2 regions of the Streptomyces sp. NPDC017056 genome follow, and region 2 is predicted to be linked to the other one. Evidence: predicted binding sites of a transcription regulator. Region 2 holds the regulator's gene; the other holds the start of a gene.
What was found. Region 2 encodes HrcA, which represses chaperone genes, less so after heat shock. Its sites were predicted from a motif close to TTNGCACTCNGNNNNNCNGAGTGCNAA; they were not measured.
Positions count from the first base shown of each region.

Region 1: the regulator HrcA is predicted to act here: its motif matches at 4,366-4,392, upstream of groL (chaperonin GroEL).

Region 1 is NZ_JBIRPD010000007.1:134,866-142,222, reverse strand. Features, by position in the region: gene ACH4OW_RS14985 (PTS transporter subunit EIIC) at 1-807, shown strand, start outside; gene ACH4OW_RS14980 (Uma2 family endonuclease) at 843-1,445, opposite strand; gene ACH4OW_RS14975 (SDR family NAD(P)-dependent oxidoreductase) at 1,573-2,403, opposite strand; gene groL (chaperonin GroEL) at 2,557-4,179, opposite strand; gene ACH4OW_RS14965 (cold-shock protein) at 4,551-4,754, opposite strand; gene ACH4OW_RS14960 (MoaD/ThiS family protein) at 5,188-5,466, opposite strand; gene thrC (threonine synthase) at 5,584-6,873, opposite strand; SAM riboswitch class I at 6,891-7,048, opposite strand; gene ACH4OW_RS14950 (glucosyl-3-phosphoglycerate synthase) at 7,212-7,357, shown strand, end outside.
Region 2 is NZ_JBIRPD010000001.1:606,303-613,659, reverse strand. Features, by position in the region: gene ACH4OW_RS02875 (DUF3097 domain-containing protein) at 1-678, opposite strand, end outside; gene ACH4OW_RS02870 (MBL fold metallo-hydrolase) at 707-1,441, opposite strand; gene hrcA (heat-inducible transcriptional repressor HrcA) at 1,693-2,709, shown strand; gene dnaJ (molecular chaperone DnaJ) at 2,710-3,846, shown strand; gene ACH4OW_RS02855 (nitronate monooxygenase) at 4,121-5,278, shown strand; gene ACH4OW_RS02850 (16S rRNA (uracil(1498)-N(3))-methyltransferase) at 5,275-6,018, shown strand; gene ACH4OW_RS02845 (OsmC family protein) at 6,150-6,578, opposite strand; gene ACH4OW_RS02840 (hypothetical protein) at 6,764-7,357, shown strand, end outside.

The DNA of each region.
Region 1 (7,357 bases), on a different contig from region 2:
GTCCTCGGGGCGCTGGGCGCGGCGCTGCTCGCCGTACGGGTCGAGAAGTGGTGCCGCAGGCACGTTCCCGAAGCGCTCGACGTCCTCGTCACCCCCACCGTGACCGTGCTGGTCGCCGGCCTGGTCACGCTCTTCGGCCTGATGTTCCTGGCCGGCGAGGTCGCCACCGCCATCGGCACCTGCGCGAACTGGCTGCTCGCCCACGGCGGCGCCGCGGCCGGCTTCCTGCTCGGCGGCCTCTTCCTGCCGCTCGTCATGCTGGGCCTGCACCAGGCCCTGATCCCCATCCACACCACCCTGATCGAACAGCAGGGCTACACCGTTCTGCTGCCCGTCCTCGCCATGGCCGGCGCGGGCCAGGTGGGCGCGGCCCTGGCCGTCTACGTCCGCCTGCCGCGCAACCGCTCGATCCGTACGACCATCAGGTCCGCGCTGCCCGCCGGCTTCCTCGGCGTCGGCGAGCCCCTCATCTACGGCGTCTCGCTCCCCCTGGGCCGCCCGTTCGTCACGGCCTGCGTGGGCGGCGCGTTCGGCGGCGGCCTCGTGGGCCTGTTCAACCAGCTCGGCACGGCCACCGGCGCCACCGCCATCGGCCCGTCGGGCTGGGCCCTGTTCCCCCTCCTCAAGGGCAACCAGCCCCTGGGCGCCACCCTCCTCGTCTACGCCCTGGGCCTGGTCACCGGCTACGTGACCGGCTTCCTGGCCACGTACTTCTTCGGCTTCGCCAAACAGGCGCTGAGGGACCTGAACACCCCCAACGCTCCCGCGCCGGCCCCCGCCCGGCAGCACCAGCCGACGACCGTCTGACGCGGTCACGGCACCCGTCGTTCCCGCGCCCCGTCTCAGCGCGGGAACGACGCCGTGTGCAGCGTGCTGAAAAACGGCTCGGGCAGCTCCACCGCCTCACCGAACGGCACCCGCTCGGCGTGCTTGTACGCACCGTTCTGCGGCTCCGTGAACAGCGTCGTCGTCGGCCCGTGCTCGTCGAACCGGTCGATCAGCAGATACGCCGGGACCGGCGCGTGCGCGTACGCCCAGAGCTTCTTGGTCCGGTCGGTCTTCGCATTGCCCTTCGACGTGATCTCGACCGCCAGCAGCGCCTCCGCCGCGTCCACGGGGTCGTTACCGCCCGGATCACTCGCCGCGATCAAGGCCGTGGGCATGACGACCAGGTCAGGGACGTACAGCTTGTCCAGCGGCGCGACGTGGACACCGAGCGTCTGGTAGATCCCCAGGTCGTCGGGGAGCACCCGGTAAAGCAGGCGCTGCACCGCGTCGGCGATGCCGTTGTGGTGCGGGTGGGGCGGTGGTACCAAGACGATCTGCCCTTCGTCGATCTCGGCGCGCCAGCCCTCGGGCACGTCCAGCTCGCGCCACGTCTGAAGCAGGTAGTCCCACGGGCGACCGTGGGGTGCCTGGCCGGTCTCGGCCATCGCGGCGGTCATCGCGAGTCCCTTCTGCAGTGGCCTGAGGAGCCGAGCGTAGATCGACGTTCGCGCGGCACCGGGCCGCTCGTCTCAGCGTCCCACGATCGCGTGAACCACGCACCAAGCTGCCCCGGCACAACGCCCCTCACAGAGCGCACCCATGCAACCCGCCGTCCACGACCAGGTCCTGGCCGTTGACGTACGACGCCTCGTCGGAGGCGAGGAAGGCGACCGCGTCGGCGATGTCCTCGGGGCGGCCGAGGCGGCCCGCCGCCGTCTGGGACCGCAGGTCCGCCGCCTGTGCGTCGCCGATGTCCGACCCCGCGAGCATCGGCGTCGCCACGTAGCCGGGGCTGACCGAATTGACCCGGACGCGGCGCCCGGCGAGCGCGGCCGCCAGGGTACGGGCGAGGTTGTGCGCGGCGGCCTTGGTCGCGGAGTGCAGCGTCGCGTCGGCCCGTCCGCGTTGCAGGAGCGACGAGGCGTTGATGACGACGGAGCCGCCGTCCCGCAGCAGGGGCAGCGCCCGCTGGACGGTGAAGAAGACGCCCTTGAAGTTCACGCCGACCGCCCGGTCGAAGTCGTCCTCGGTGATCTCTTCGAAGGGGGCGGCGGCGTACACCCCGGCGTTGGCGAAGACGATGTCGAGGTGGCCGAAGCGGTCGCGCACGGCCTGCATGACGGCGTCGAGATCGGCGACGGACGCGGTGTCGCCCCGTACGCCCAGCACCCGGTCCACGCCGCCGGCCGCGGCCCCGCCACCGTCCCCGGCCGCGGCCTGCGCCTGTTGCGTCAGCTCGGCCACGGCGGTGTCGAGGCGGCGCTCGTCGCGCCCGCAAACGACCACCCGCGCGCCGTCCGCGAGCAGCCGCCGCGCGGCCGCCAGGCCGACCCCGCTGGTGCCGCCGGTGACCAGGGCGACGGTGTCCGCGCCGAATCGAGCCGTACGGGCGTTCTGCCGGTTCTGTGTCGTCATGGGGCGAGCGTGCCCCGCCGGGCCGGGGGCGACGCATGCCACCCGCGAACCCGGCGCCCGCGGCCGGCCGCGCCGGGAAACGCCGCTGGGGCGGCACCCCCCTGGGAGGAGGGGTGCCGCCCCAGCGATCTGAGGACAGGTGATCCGGGAGGATCAGAAGTCCATGTCACCGCCCGGCATGCCGCCCGGAGCGGCCGCGGCGGCCTTCTCCGGCTTGTCGGCGATGACGGCCTCGGTGGTCAGGAACAGCGCGGCGATCGACGCGGCGTTCTGCAGCGCGGAGCGCGTGACCTTGGCGGGGTCGATGATGCCCTCGGCGATCATGTCGACGTACTCGCCGGTCGCGGCGTTCAGACCGTGGCCGACGGCCAGGTTGCGCACCTTCTCCACGACAACGCCGCCCTCAAGGCCGCCGTTGACGGAGATCTGCTTCAGCGGGGCCTCCAGGGCCAGCTTCACAGCGGCGGCACCGGTGGCCTCGTCGCCCTCCAGCTCCAGCTTCTCGAAGACCGAGGAGGCCTGCAGCAGGGCGACGCCACCGCCGGCGACGATGCCCTCCTCGACGGCCGCCTTCGCGTTGCGAACGGCGTCCTCGATGCGGTGCTTGCGCTCCTTGAGCTCGACCTCGGTGGCGGCACCGGCCTTGATGACGGCCACGCCGCCGGCCAGCTTCGCCAGACGCTCCTGGAGCTTCTCGCGGTCGTAGTCCGAGTCGCTGTTCTCGATCTCGGCGCGGATCTGGTTGACGCGGCCCTGGACCTGCTCGCTGTCACCGGCACCGTCGACGATGGTGGTCTCGTCCTTGGTGATGACGACCTTGCGGGCGCGGCCCAGCAGGTCGAGACCGGCGTTCTCCAGCTTGAGGCCGACCTCCTCGGAGATGACCGTGCCACCGGTGAGGATGGCGATGTCGCCGAGCATGGCCTTGCGGCGGTCGCCGAAGCCCGGGGCCTTGACGGCGACGGACTTGAAGGTGCCGCGGATCTTGTTGACGACCAGGGTCGACAGGGCCTCGCCCTCGACGTCCTCGGCGATGATCAGCAGCGGCTTGCCCGACTGCATGACCTTCTCCAGCAGCGGAAGGAGGTCCTTCACGTTGGAGATCTTCGAGTTGACGATGAGGATGTACGGGTCGTCGAGCGACGCCTCCATACGCTCCATGTCGGTGGCGAAGTACGCCGAGATGTAGCCCTTGTCGAAGCGCATACCCTCGGTGAGCTCCAGCTCCAGACCGAAGGTCTGGGACTCCTCGACGGTGATGACGCCTTCCTTGCCGACCTTGTCCATGGCCTCGGCGATCAGCTCGCCGATCTGGGTGTCGGCGGCGGAGATGGAGGCGGTCGAAGCGATCTGCTCCTTGGTCTCCACGTCCTTGGCCTGCTCCAGCAGGGCGGCGGAGACGGCCTCGACGGCGCGCTCGATGCCGCGCTTGAGGGCCATCGGGTTGGCGCCGGCGGCTACGTTGCGCAGACCCTCGCGGACCAGGGCCTGGGCCAGGACGGTCGCGGTCGTCGTGCCGTCACCGGCGACGTCGTCCGTCTTCTTCGCGACCTCCTTGACCAGCTCGGCGCCGATCTTCTCGTACGGGTCCTCAAGCTCGATCTCCTTGGCGATGGAAACACCATCGTTGGTGATCGTGGGGGCGCCCCACTTCTTCTCGAGGACGACGTTGCGGCCCTTGGGGCCGAGGGTGACCTTGACGGCGTCGGCGAGCTGGTTCATCCCGCGCTCGAGACCGCGCCGTGCCTCCTCGTCGAACGCGATGATCTTGGCCATGTGAAGTGGTCCTCCCGGACTGGGGGTCCCCCCGGACTGCGTCTGGGGGAGGGTGGATACTCCGGACCGCGCTGGCGCCCGCGACGGACGGTCTGCGAGCCTGTGGTTCCTTGCCCCACCGGCCCACGGACCTCACCGAGTCGGTCCTTAGCTGTCACTCTCACTCGTAGAGTGCTAACGCAATGATTAGCACTCGGCCCATGAGAGTGCAAGCGGCTTGGCGGGAGCCATCCCCACAGGGCCCGGGCGTCAAACCGGGTGCGGGCGGATGACCTGGCACTCCCCCGCGTCCCCCTCGACCCACCCAAACACAGAAGGCCCGCGCCCCCATAAGGGACGCGGGCCTCCGTACGCAGCAGTCGGTCGGCGCTTCAGCCGGCCACGCGGACCATGTCCGCCTGCGGCCCTTTCTGGCCCTGCGAGATCTCGAACTCGACCCGCTGACCCTCCTCAAGGGTGCGGTAGCCGTCCATCTGGATCGCGCTGTAGTGGACGAAAACATCCGCACCACCGTCGACCGCGATGAAGCCGTACCCCTTCTCCGCGTTGAACCACTTGACGGTGCCCTGAGCCATGCCTAACTCCCCTATTACTGGCCCTTGCACAGGACCGCACTCCGCGGACCCGGGTCAGACCTCACCCCCCGACAGGAGGGGGTGTGCGCCGGAACGCGTCGACCGCCGCTGAATGTATCTGTCCAACTGCCCAGCGCAACAGGTCAATCGGACGAGAATTCCGGCTGCGAACAATCGCAAATATGGGTAGAAGTGGGGCTTTTCCAGGGCAAGTCGGGCCGGGCAAAGCTCACCAACGCGACAAATCATGTCCACACTTCGGGCACAACTTGCCGGGGTCTCCCTGGCGGCCGACGGCCGCAAAACGCGGGATCACCACAACTGTATCGCCTTTAACAACACGGAATCGCCCCGTCCGCTTCTTGGCGGACGGGGCGATTCCAGCCGAACCACGCGGCGGACCCCAAAAAGATCCGTACGGCTTCTTGACAGCTCAGCAGCCGCCGGCCACCGCCGGAATGATCGAGACGCCCGCGCCGTCCGGCGTCGGGGTCGCCAGGCCCTGCTCGAAGCGCACGTCGTCGTCGTTGACGTAGACGTTCACGAAGCGGCGCAGCTTGCCGGTGTCGTCCAGGACGCGGGCCGCGATGCCGCTGTGGTTCTTCTCCAGGTCCGCGATGACCTCGGAGAGGGTCGTCCCTTCGGCGGCGACCTCGGCCTGCCCGCCGGTGTAGGTGCGCAGGATGGTCGGGATGCGGACGTTGACGCTCATGGTGTTCTGCCTTCCGGCTCGGAGGATGCGGTGAGGCGGGTAAGGGCGCACCGGCGCCCGGGGACGCGTGCGGGGGCTCGCCTCGGCGTGTCGTGGTGTACCGGCGGGTACGGGAGGTCAGCCGGCCAGGCCGGCGGCGCGGAACGCGTCCAGGCTCGGCCGGATCGTGGCCGTGGGCCCGGTCGTCGGCGCGACGGCGTCGAGCGTCTTGAGCCCGTCGCCGGTGTTCAGCACGACGGTGGTCAGCGCCGGGTCGAGCAGGCCGTCCTCGATCAGCTTCTTCGTGACGCCCACGGTCACCCCGCCGGCGGTCTCGGCGAAGATGCCCTCCGTACGGGCCAGCAGCTTGATCGCGTCGACCACCTGCGCGTCGTCGACGTCCTCGACGGCGCCGCCGGTGCGGCGGGCGATGTCGAGCACGTACGGGCCGTCGGCCGGGTTGCCGATGGCCAGCGACTTGGCGATGGTGTCCGGCTTCTGCGGCCGTACGACGTCGTGGCCCGCCTTGAAGGCCGTGGAGACCGGCGAACAGCCCTCGGCCTGGGCGCCGAAGATCTTGTACGGCTTGTCCTCGACCAGGCCGAGCGCGATCAGCTCCTTCAGCCCCTTGTCGATCTTCGTGAGCTGGGAGCCGGAGGCGATCGGGATGACGATCTGGTCCGGCAGCCGCCAGCCGAGCTGTTCGCAGATCTCGTAGGCGAGCGTCTTGGAACCCTCGCCGTAGTACGGGCGGAGGTTCACGTTGACGAAGCCCCAGCCCTCGCCGAGCGGGTCGCCGATCAGCTCCGAGCAGAAGCGGTTGACGTCGTCGTAGTTGCCCTCGATGCCGACCAGCTCGCCGCCGTACACCGCGGCCATGACGACCTTGCCCGCCTCCAGGTCGTGCGGGATGAAGACGCAGGAGCGGAAGCCGGCGCGGGCCGCCGCGGCGCCGACCGCGCCCGCGAGGTTGCCGGTGGAGGAGCAGGACAGCGTGGTGAAGCCGAAGGCGCGGGCGGCCTCGACGGCGATGGCGACGACGCGGTCCTTGAAGGAGTGCGTCGGGTTGCCGGAGTCGTCCTTGACGTACAGGCCGCCGGTGACGCCCAGCTCGCGGGCCAGGTTGTCGGCCTTGACCAGCTTGGTCAGGCCGGGGTTCAGGTTGGGCTTGTCCGCGACGTCGGCCGGGACGGGCAGCAGCGGCGCGTACCGCCAGATGCTGTTCGGGCCGGCCTCGATGCGCTTGCGCAGGCCCTCGGGGTCGCCCGTCGGCAGGTCGTACGCCACTTCCAGCGGCCCGAAACAGACGGCGCACGCGAAGATCGGTCCGAGGTCGAAGCGCTCACCGCACTCGCGGCAGGACAGCGCGACGGCCGGGCCCAGGGAAACGGTGGCGGAAGTGGTGCTCTCAACGGATTGCACAGCCATGGAGGCGAGGCCCTTTCTCCTCATCTTCCTCGCGGCGCATCTCGCCACGAGACGGAATTGGCACCTTCCCTAGCCGGGAGCCTCGCGGGCCGCACGTGACGCGCGGCGACGGAGACCGGCTGGAGGGTTGCCGGGGCTTCAACGGGCCGTATCCCTCTGCCCCTCTGGATGAGCGGTATGGCGCTGGGCCGTGGCCCAGGCGTTTGTCGCGGCGACCCCGGCATGTCCGGGACGATCGCGTTGTTCAAGACTGTAGCCGAAGGGATGGGCGGTTGAGACAGCCGTCCGCACCGCGAGATGGATCACATCGCTGGTCCGGGAACGAAGGAGACGCGCAGGTGCTGCAAGAGGTGGAGCGCTGGCTGGCCGGCCGGTCCTGGTCGGCCGCCGACCGCCCGCTCGACCGGCTGCTGGCCGCCAAGCGCGAGACCGGGCAGACGGTCTCCGTCGTGCTGCCGGCGCTCGACGAGGAGGCGACGGTCGG
Region 2 (7,357 bases):
TTTCCAGTCCTGGCCGCGGGGGACGGACGGCCAGGCCGGGATGCCGGCGGAGGACGGTTTCACGGCTTCCCAGACGTCGATGTAGGGGTGGCCGACGACCAGGACGTGCGGGTCCGTGACGGAGGCCGCGATGCGGGATTCCTTGGAGCCGGGTACGAGGTGGTCGACGAGGACGCCCAGGCGGGCGTCGGGGCCGGGGGAGAAGGAGCGGACGATGGCGGGGAGGTCGTCGATGCCTTCGAGGTATTCGACGACCACGCCTTCGATGCGCAGGTCGTCGCCCCAGACGCGTTCGACCAGTTCGGCGTCGTGGCGGCCTTCCACGTAGATGCGTCCGGCGCGGGCGACGCGGGCGCGGGCGCCGGGGACGGCGAGTGAGCCGGAGGCGGTGCGGGCCGGGCCGCGGGTGGCCGGGCGGGCGGTGGGGCGTACGAGGGTGACGGGTTTGCCGTCCAGGAGGAAGCCGCGCGGGGTCATCGGGAAGACCCGGTGTTTGCCGAAGCGGTCTTCGAGGGTGACGGTCGGGCCTTCGGCGGTCTTCTCGCAGCGGATGACCGCGCCGCAGAATCCGGTGGCGGCTTCTTCGACGACGAGGTCCGGTTCCGCCGCGACCTCGGGGGCCGGCTGCTGCTTCTTCCACGGCGGGGTGAGGTCCGGTCCGTACTGTCTGCTGCGCATTGGACTGACGATAAGAAGGGATGGCCGGTCAGTGGCGCGACACGCCGAAGCGGCGGCGGAGTGCGTCGCGTTGCTCACGGACGAATCGGGCATCCACGGCAGCCCCGTGCCCGGGTACGTACACCGCGTCCTCCCCGCCGAGGGCCAGCAGCCGGTCCAGGGCGGCCGGCCACCGGGAGGGGACGGCGTCGGTGCCCGCCTGCGGCTCGCCGGACTCTTCGACGAGGTCGCCGCAGAAGACGACGTCGGGTGAGCCGTGGGTGCCGGGGACGACGGCCACCAGGTCGTAGGCGGTGTGGCCGGGGCCGGCGTTGGCGAGGAGGACCTGGCGGTCGCCGAGGTCGACGGTGCGTTCGCCGGAGACGAGGTGGTGCGGGTGGACGAGGACGTCGGCGGCCTCCGCGGCGGCGTCCGGGTCCACGCCGTACGACACGGCGCTGCGCCGCAGGTCGTCCTGGGCGCGCGGGAGGTATTCGTCGAGGCCCGCGGCGCCGTAGACCTGGACTCCGGCGAAGGCCGCGGTGCCGAGCACGTGATCGAAGTGGGGGTGGGTCAGCGCGACGTGTGTCACTTCCCGGCCCGCGACGGCGCGCAGTTGCCGGCGCAGCTCGGCCCCGTCGCGGAGGGTTGCGCCGGTGTCGACGATCAGCACGCCGGACGAGCCGACGACGGCGCCGACCGTCTCGTCCCAGCCGGGCATCCGGCGGCGCCCGACGCCTGCGCCGAGCCGTTCCCACCCGGCTTCTTCCCATGTCGTACGCATACCGAGACGCTAGCCGCATCGCGATAGCGTTGCCCGCCGGGCCGGGGGCCGCGGCTGCCCGGCTACGTCCGCGGTACGTCTTTCGCAGGTGCCGGGGACACGGTTCCGGTACCGCCGCCCTTGCCCTGCCCAGGTGACCCGGCCGTACACTTGGTCAGGGTCTGGCACTCGGACCTGATGAGTGCCAGGGAAGACGACCCGGAAGAACCCGGCCGCGCGCCGGTGGAACGGCCGGACTGGAGGTGTGCGCGATGCTCAGTGAACGCAGGCTCGAAGTGCTGCGCGCCATCGTCCAGGACTATGTCGGCACCGAGGAGCCGGTCGGCTCCAAGGCGCTGACCCAGCGGCACCAGCTCGGTGTCTCGCCCGCCACGGTCCGTAACGACATGGCGGCGCTGGAGGACGAGGGTTTCATCGCCCAGCCGCACACGAGCGCGGGACGCATCCCGACGGACAAGGGCTACCGCCTCTTCGTCGACAAGCTGGCAGGCGTCAAGCCGCTTTCCAGCCCCGAGCGGCGCGCCATCCAGAATTTCCTGGACGGCGCCGTCGACCTGGACGACGTGGTGGGGCGCACGGTACGGCTGCTGGCGCAGCTGACGCGGCAGGTCGCCGTCGTGCAGTACCCGTCGCTGACGCGGTCCACGGTGCGCCATGTGGAGCTGCTGTCGCTGGCCCCGGCCCGGCTGATGCTGGTCCTGATCACGGACACCGGTCGCGTCGAGCAGCGCCTGGTGGACTGCCCGGCGCCGTTCGGGGAGACTTCCGTGGCGGACCTGCGGGCGCGGCTGAACAGCCGCGTGGTGGGCCGGCGTTTCACGGATGTGCCGCAGCTCGTGCAGGATCTTCCGGAGTCCTTCGAGCAGGAGGACCGGGGGACGGTCTCGACAGTCCTGTCGGTCTTGCTGGAAACTCTGGTGGAGGAGACCGAAGAGCGGCTGATGATCGGCGGTACCGCCAATCTCACGCGCTTCGGGCACGACTTCCCACTGACCATCCGGCCGGTGCTGGAGGCCCTTGAGGAGCAGGTGGTGCTCCTCAAACTGCTCGGGGAGGCCAAGGACTCCGGCATGACCGTACGCATCGGGCATGAGAATGCCCATGAGGGCCTGACGTCCACATCGGTCGTCGCGGTCGGCTACGGTTCGGGCGACGAGGCAGTCGCCAAACTCGGCGTGGTCGGACCGACCCGCATGGACTACCCCGGAACGATGGGAGCGGTACGCGCAGTGGCACGTTACGTCGGACAGATCCTGGCGGAGTCGTAAGTGGCCACGGACTATTACGCGGTCCTGGGCGTACGACGCGATGCCTCGCAGGACGAGATCAAGAAGGCTTTCCGGCGGCTGGCCCGCGAGCTGCACCCGGATGTGAACCCGGATCCGAAGACCCAGGAGCGGTTCAAGGAGATCAACGCCGCTTACGAGGTGTTGTCGGATCCGCAGAAGAAGCAGGTCTACGACCTCGGCGGCGACCCCCTCTCGCAGGCGGGTGGCGGCGGCGGGGCCGGCGGCTTCGGCGCGGGCTTCGGCAACTTCTCCGACATCATGGACGCGTTCTTCGGCACGGCGTCGCAGCGCGGACCGCGGTCCCGTACGCGGCGCGGCCAGGACGCCATGATCCGGCTGGACGTCGAACTGGACGAGGCGGCCTTCGGGACCACCAAGGACATCCAGGTGGACACGGCGGTCGTCTGTACGACCTGTTCGGGTGAGGGCGCGGCGCCGGGCACCTCGGCGCAGACCTGTGACATGTGCCGCGGCCGCGGTGAGGTCTCGCAGGTCACCCGGTCCTTCCTGGGCCAGGTCATGACCTCGCGGCCGTGCCCGCAGTGCCAGGGGTTCGGTACGGTCGTGCCGACTCCGTGCCCGGAGTGCGCCGGCGACGGCCGCATCCGGTCGCGCCGCACGCTGACGGTCAAGATCCCGGCAGGTGTGGACAACGGCACCCGCATCCAGCTCGCGGGCGAGGGCGAGGTCGGCCCGGGCGGCGGTCCGGCCGGCGACCTGTACGTGGAGATCCACGAGCTGCCGCACCCGACCTTCCAGCGGCGCGGCGACGACCTGCACTGCACGGTCACCATCCCCATGACGGCGGCGGCGCTGGGCACGAAGTGCCCGCTGGAGACGCTGGACGGCATGGAGGAGATCGACATCCGGCCGGGCACGCAGTCCGGCCAGTCGATCCCGCTGCACGGGCGGGGCGTCACGCACCTGCGCGGCAACGGACGCGGCGACCTCATCGTGCACGTGGAGGTCATCACGCCCTCGAAGCTGGACGCGGAGCAGGAGGAGCTGCTGCGGCGGCTCGCCAAGCTGCGCGGCGAGGAACGCCCGACGGGCCAGTTCCAGCCGGGGCAGCAGGGGCTGTTCTCGCGGCTCAAGGATGCGTTCAACGGGCGGTAGGCGAGTCGTTGTGCCGGGGGTCCGGGGGTTGTCCCCCGGGCAGGCACCGTCAGCCGGGGCAGCAAGGACTGTTCTCGCGGCTCAAGGATGCGTTCAACGGGCGGTAGCGCCCGGTAGCGATAGCAGTAGCGGTAGCTGGTGGACGGCGGTCGGGCTCTTTGGTCCGGCCGCCGTTCGGCGTTCCGTCCGAACTGCCCTGATCGCCGGACGTGTTTGATCTTGGTGCGTCCGGCCCCGGTTCGGCCCCCCGCGGTCGGCGTGACACGATGTGGGCATGCCCACAGCGCTGACCGATCTCTGCCGCTATCCGATCGCGCAGGCCCCGATGGCAGGCGGTGTCGCCCGCCCGGAGCTGGTCGCCGCCGTGTCCGGAGCCGGCGGGCTCGGTTTCCTGGCCGCCGGGTACAAGACGGCGGACGGCATGTACCAGGAGATCAAGCAGCTGCGCGGGCTGACCGACCGGCCCTTCGGCGTGAACCTCTTCATGCCGCAGCCTTCGCTCGCCGACAACGCGGCCGTAGAGGTCTACCGCGAGCAGCTCGCGGGCGAGGCGGCCTGGTACGAGACGCCGTTGGACGACGTCGATCCGTACGGCGGCGCCGACGACGGGTACGAGGCGAAGCTGGCCATCCTGCGGGAGGACCCGGTGCCGGTCGTCTCGTTCCACTTCGGCTGTCCGTCCCGGGAGGTCCTCGACGGGTTCGCCAAGGTCGGTACGTACACGATCGTTACCGCCACCACGGCGGCCGAGGCGCAGGCCGCGCAGTGGTCCGGCGCGGACGCGGTCTGCGTGCAGGGCGTCGAGGCCGGCGGCCACCAGGGCACCCACCGCGACGACCCGCACGCCGACGGCACCGGTGCCGGGCTGGGGCTGCTGTCGCTGGTCGCGCAGGTCCGCGAGGCGGTGCAGATACCGGTCGTCGCGGCGGGCGGCCTGATGCGCGGCTCGCAGATCGCCGCGGTGCTGGCGGCGGGCGCGTCCATGGCGCAGCTCGGTACGGCGTTCCTGGTCACTCCGGAGTCGGGCGCCAACGACCTGCACAAGCAGGCGATGACCAACCCCCTGTTCACTCGTACGGAGTTGACCCGGGCCTTCACCGGGCGCCCGGCGCGCAGCCTGGTGAACCGTTTCCTCCGCGAGCACGGCCCGTACGCCCCCGCCGCGTACCCGGCCGTGCACCACCTCACCTCCGAGCTGCGCAAGGCCGCGGCCAGGACCGGCGACGCCCAGGGCCTGGCGCTGTGGGCGGGGCAGGGGCACCGGATGGCGCGGCAGCTGCCGGCCGCGCAGCTGGTCGAGGTGCTGATGGCCGAACTGGACGCGGCGCGCGCCGGGTTGGCCTCCGGGGGCACGCACGAAGCGGGGCCGCTGGAAGAGCAGGACTATCAGGCCGGGCAAGGGTTCCCGGGCGAGCTGGGAGGTGCGCTGTGACGGCGCCGGTGTTCCTCGTCGAGAGCGTTCCCGGGCCGGGCGAAACCGTGCTGGACGGGCCGGAAGGCCGGCACGCGGTCTCCGTGCGCCGGCTGCGCGCGGGCGAGGACGTGGTGCTGACCGACGGGCGCGGCAGCGGCGCGGTGGGCGTGGTGCGGGCCGCCGAGGGCAAGGACCGGCTCGTCGTCGAGGTGACCGGCGCGCAGACCGAGCCGGAGCCCGCCCCGCGTATCACCGTCGTGCAGGCGCTGCCCAAGGGCGACCGCGGCGAACTGGCCGTGGAGACCATGACGGAGACCGGCGTGGACGGCATCGTCCCGTGGGCCGCGTCGCGCTGCATCACGCAGTGGAAGGGCGAGCGGGCCGCGAAGTCCCTCGCCAAGTGGCGCAACACGGCCCGTGAGGCGGGCAAGCAGGCGCGCCGGCTGCGGTTTCCCGAGGTCACCGACTTGATGTCGACCAAGCAGGTGGCGGCGCTGCTCGCGGAGGCGGACTTCGCCGGCGTGCTGCACGAGGACCGGGACGCGGGGAGCGCGCCGCTGGCCTCCGCCGAACTGCCGGGCAGCGGGCGGATCGTACTCGTGGTCGGGCCCGAAGGCGGGGTTTCCCCGGAGGAGTTGGCGGCCTTCGAGGAGGCGGGCGCCAAGGCGTACCGGCTGGGCTGGAGCGTGCTGCGGACGTCCACGGCGGGTACGGCGGCCACGGCGCTGCTGTTGGGCCGTACGGGCCGCTGGAGTTGAGGGCGTTTTCGGGGGTGGGCGGCGGCCCGCGGCGTCTGGCGTCGCGGGCCGCCGTTCTTCCCTGAAAACCCGAAGGCTCCTGGAGGCCCCTGAAAGTCCTAAGGGCCCTGGAGCCTAAGACCCTTGCAGGGTCAGACCAGCTCGGCGTTGAGGGTGATGTTCTTGACGCCGGCCAGCGCCTGGCTCACCGGGCAGTTCTTCTTGGCGTCCTCGGCCGCGGCCTGGAAGTCTTCCTCGGACAGGCCGGGCACGCTGGCCTTGACGGTCAGCACGATGCCGGTGATGCCCTCGCCCGGCTGGAAGGTCACGTCGGCCTTGGTGTCCAGCGCCGCGACGGTGTAGCCCTTGCCCGCGAGGCCGTGCGAGAAGGCCATCGAGTAGCAGGACGAGTGGGCCGCCGCGATCAGCTCCTCCGGGCTGGTGACGCCGTTCGGCTGCTCGGCGCGGGCCGGCCAGTTCACGTCGAACGTGCCGACGTTGGAGGACGACAGGGCGACGCTGCCCTTGCCCTCCATCAGGTTGCCTTCCCAGTGGGTGTTCGCGGTGCGGGTGGTTGCCATGGTGGATAACTCCTGGTGGTGGGCGAAATGACGGCCTGTGGGGAGCAGCTTAGTGAAGTCGGCGGCGCCCGCGGCGGGACGCGTACGGGCGTAACGCGGCGGGCCGCGCGGGCCGCGGCGCACACTGGCCGAGCCGGGACTGTCGGTCCGCGTGCGGCGGTGGGAAGCTGCCGGGCATGAGGGCCATGGGGCGCTTACGAGACGCAGGGCACGGGCGGGTGCGGCACGTACGGACCGGACGGGCGCCGCTCGCGGGGGCCCGGTTCGGCGGGGGCCGGCGTGGCAGGCTGCTGGCGGCGGTGGGCGCCGCGGGCGCCGCTGTCGTCGCGGTGTCCGCGTGCGAGCCGGTCGGCGGGCTGAACACCGCGTCGATCGCCGTCACCACCGACCAGGCGGGGACGCGGGCGCTGGAGAGCGCCGGCGTGAACGTGAGCTGGCTGAGCTGTACGGCGACGCTGCAAGGAGACCAGCGGGAGACTGTCAACCCGACGGCCACCGCGCAGCGGAAGTCGGTCGCCACCGTCGACTGCCAGGGCCAGACCGCCCGGGGCAGCAAGATCACCATCACCGGGCGGGTCACCTCCGAGGTCGACGGGCGCTGCGTACGGGGCTCGCTGACCGCGCGTGTCGCCGGGCAGGTCGTCTTCCGGGTGAGCGTGCTGGGCGACTGCGCCGCGGACGAGCCGACCGGCAATCCGCGTCCGACGGTCACCCGCACGGTCCAGCCGCCCAGCAGCGGCCACCCGACCGCCGAGCCGCCGGGCACGCCGCCCGTGACG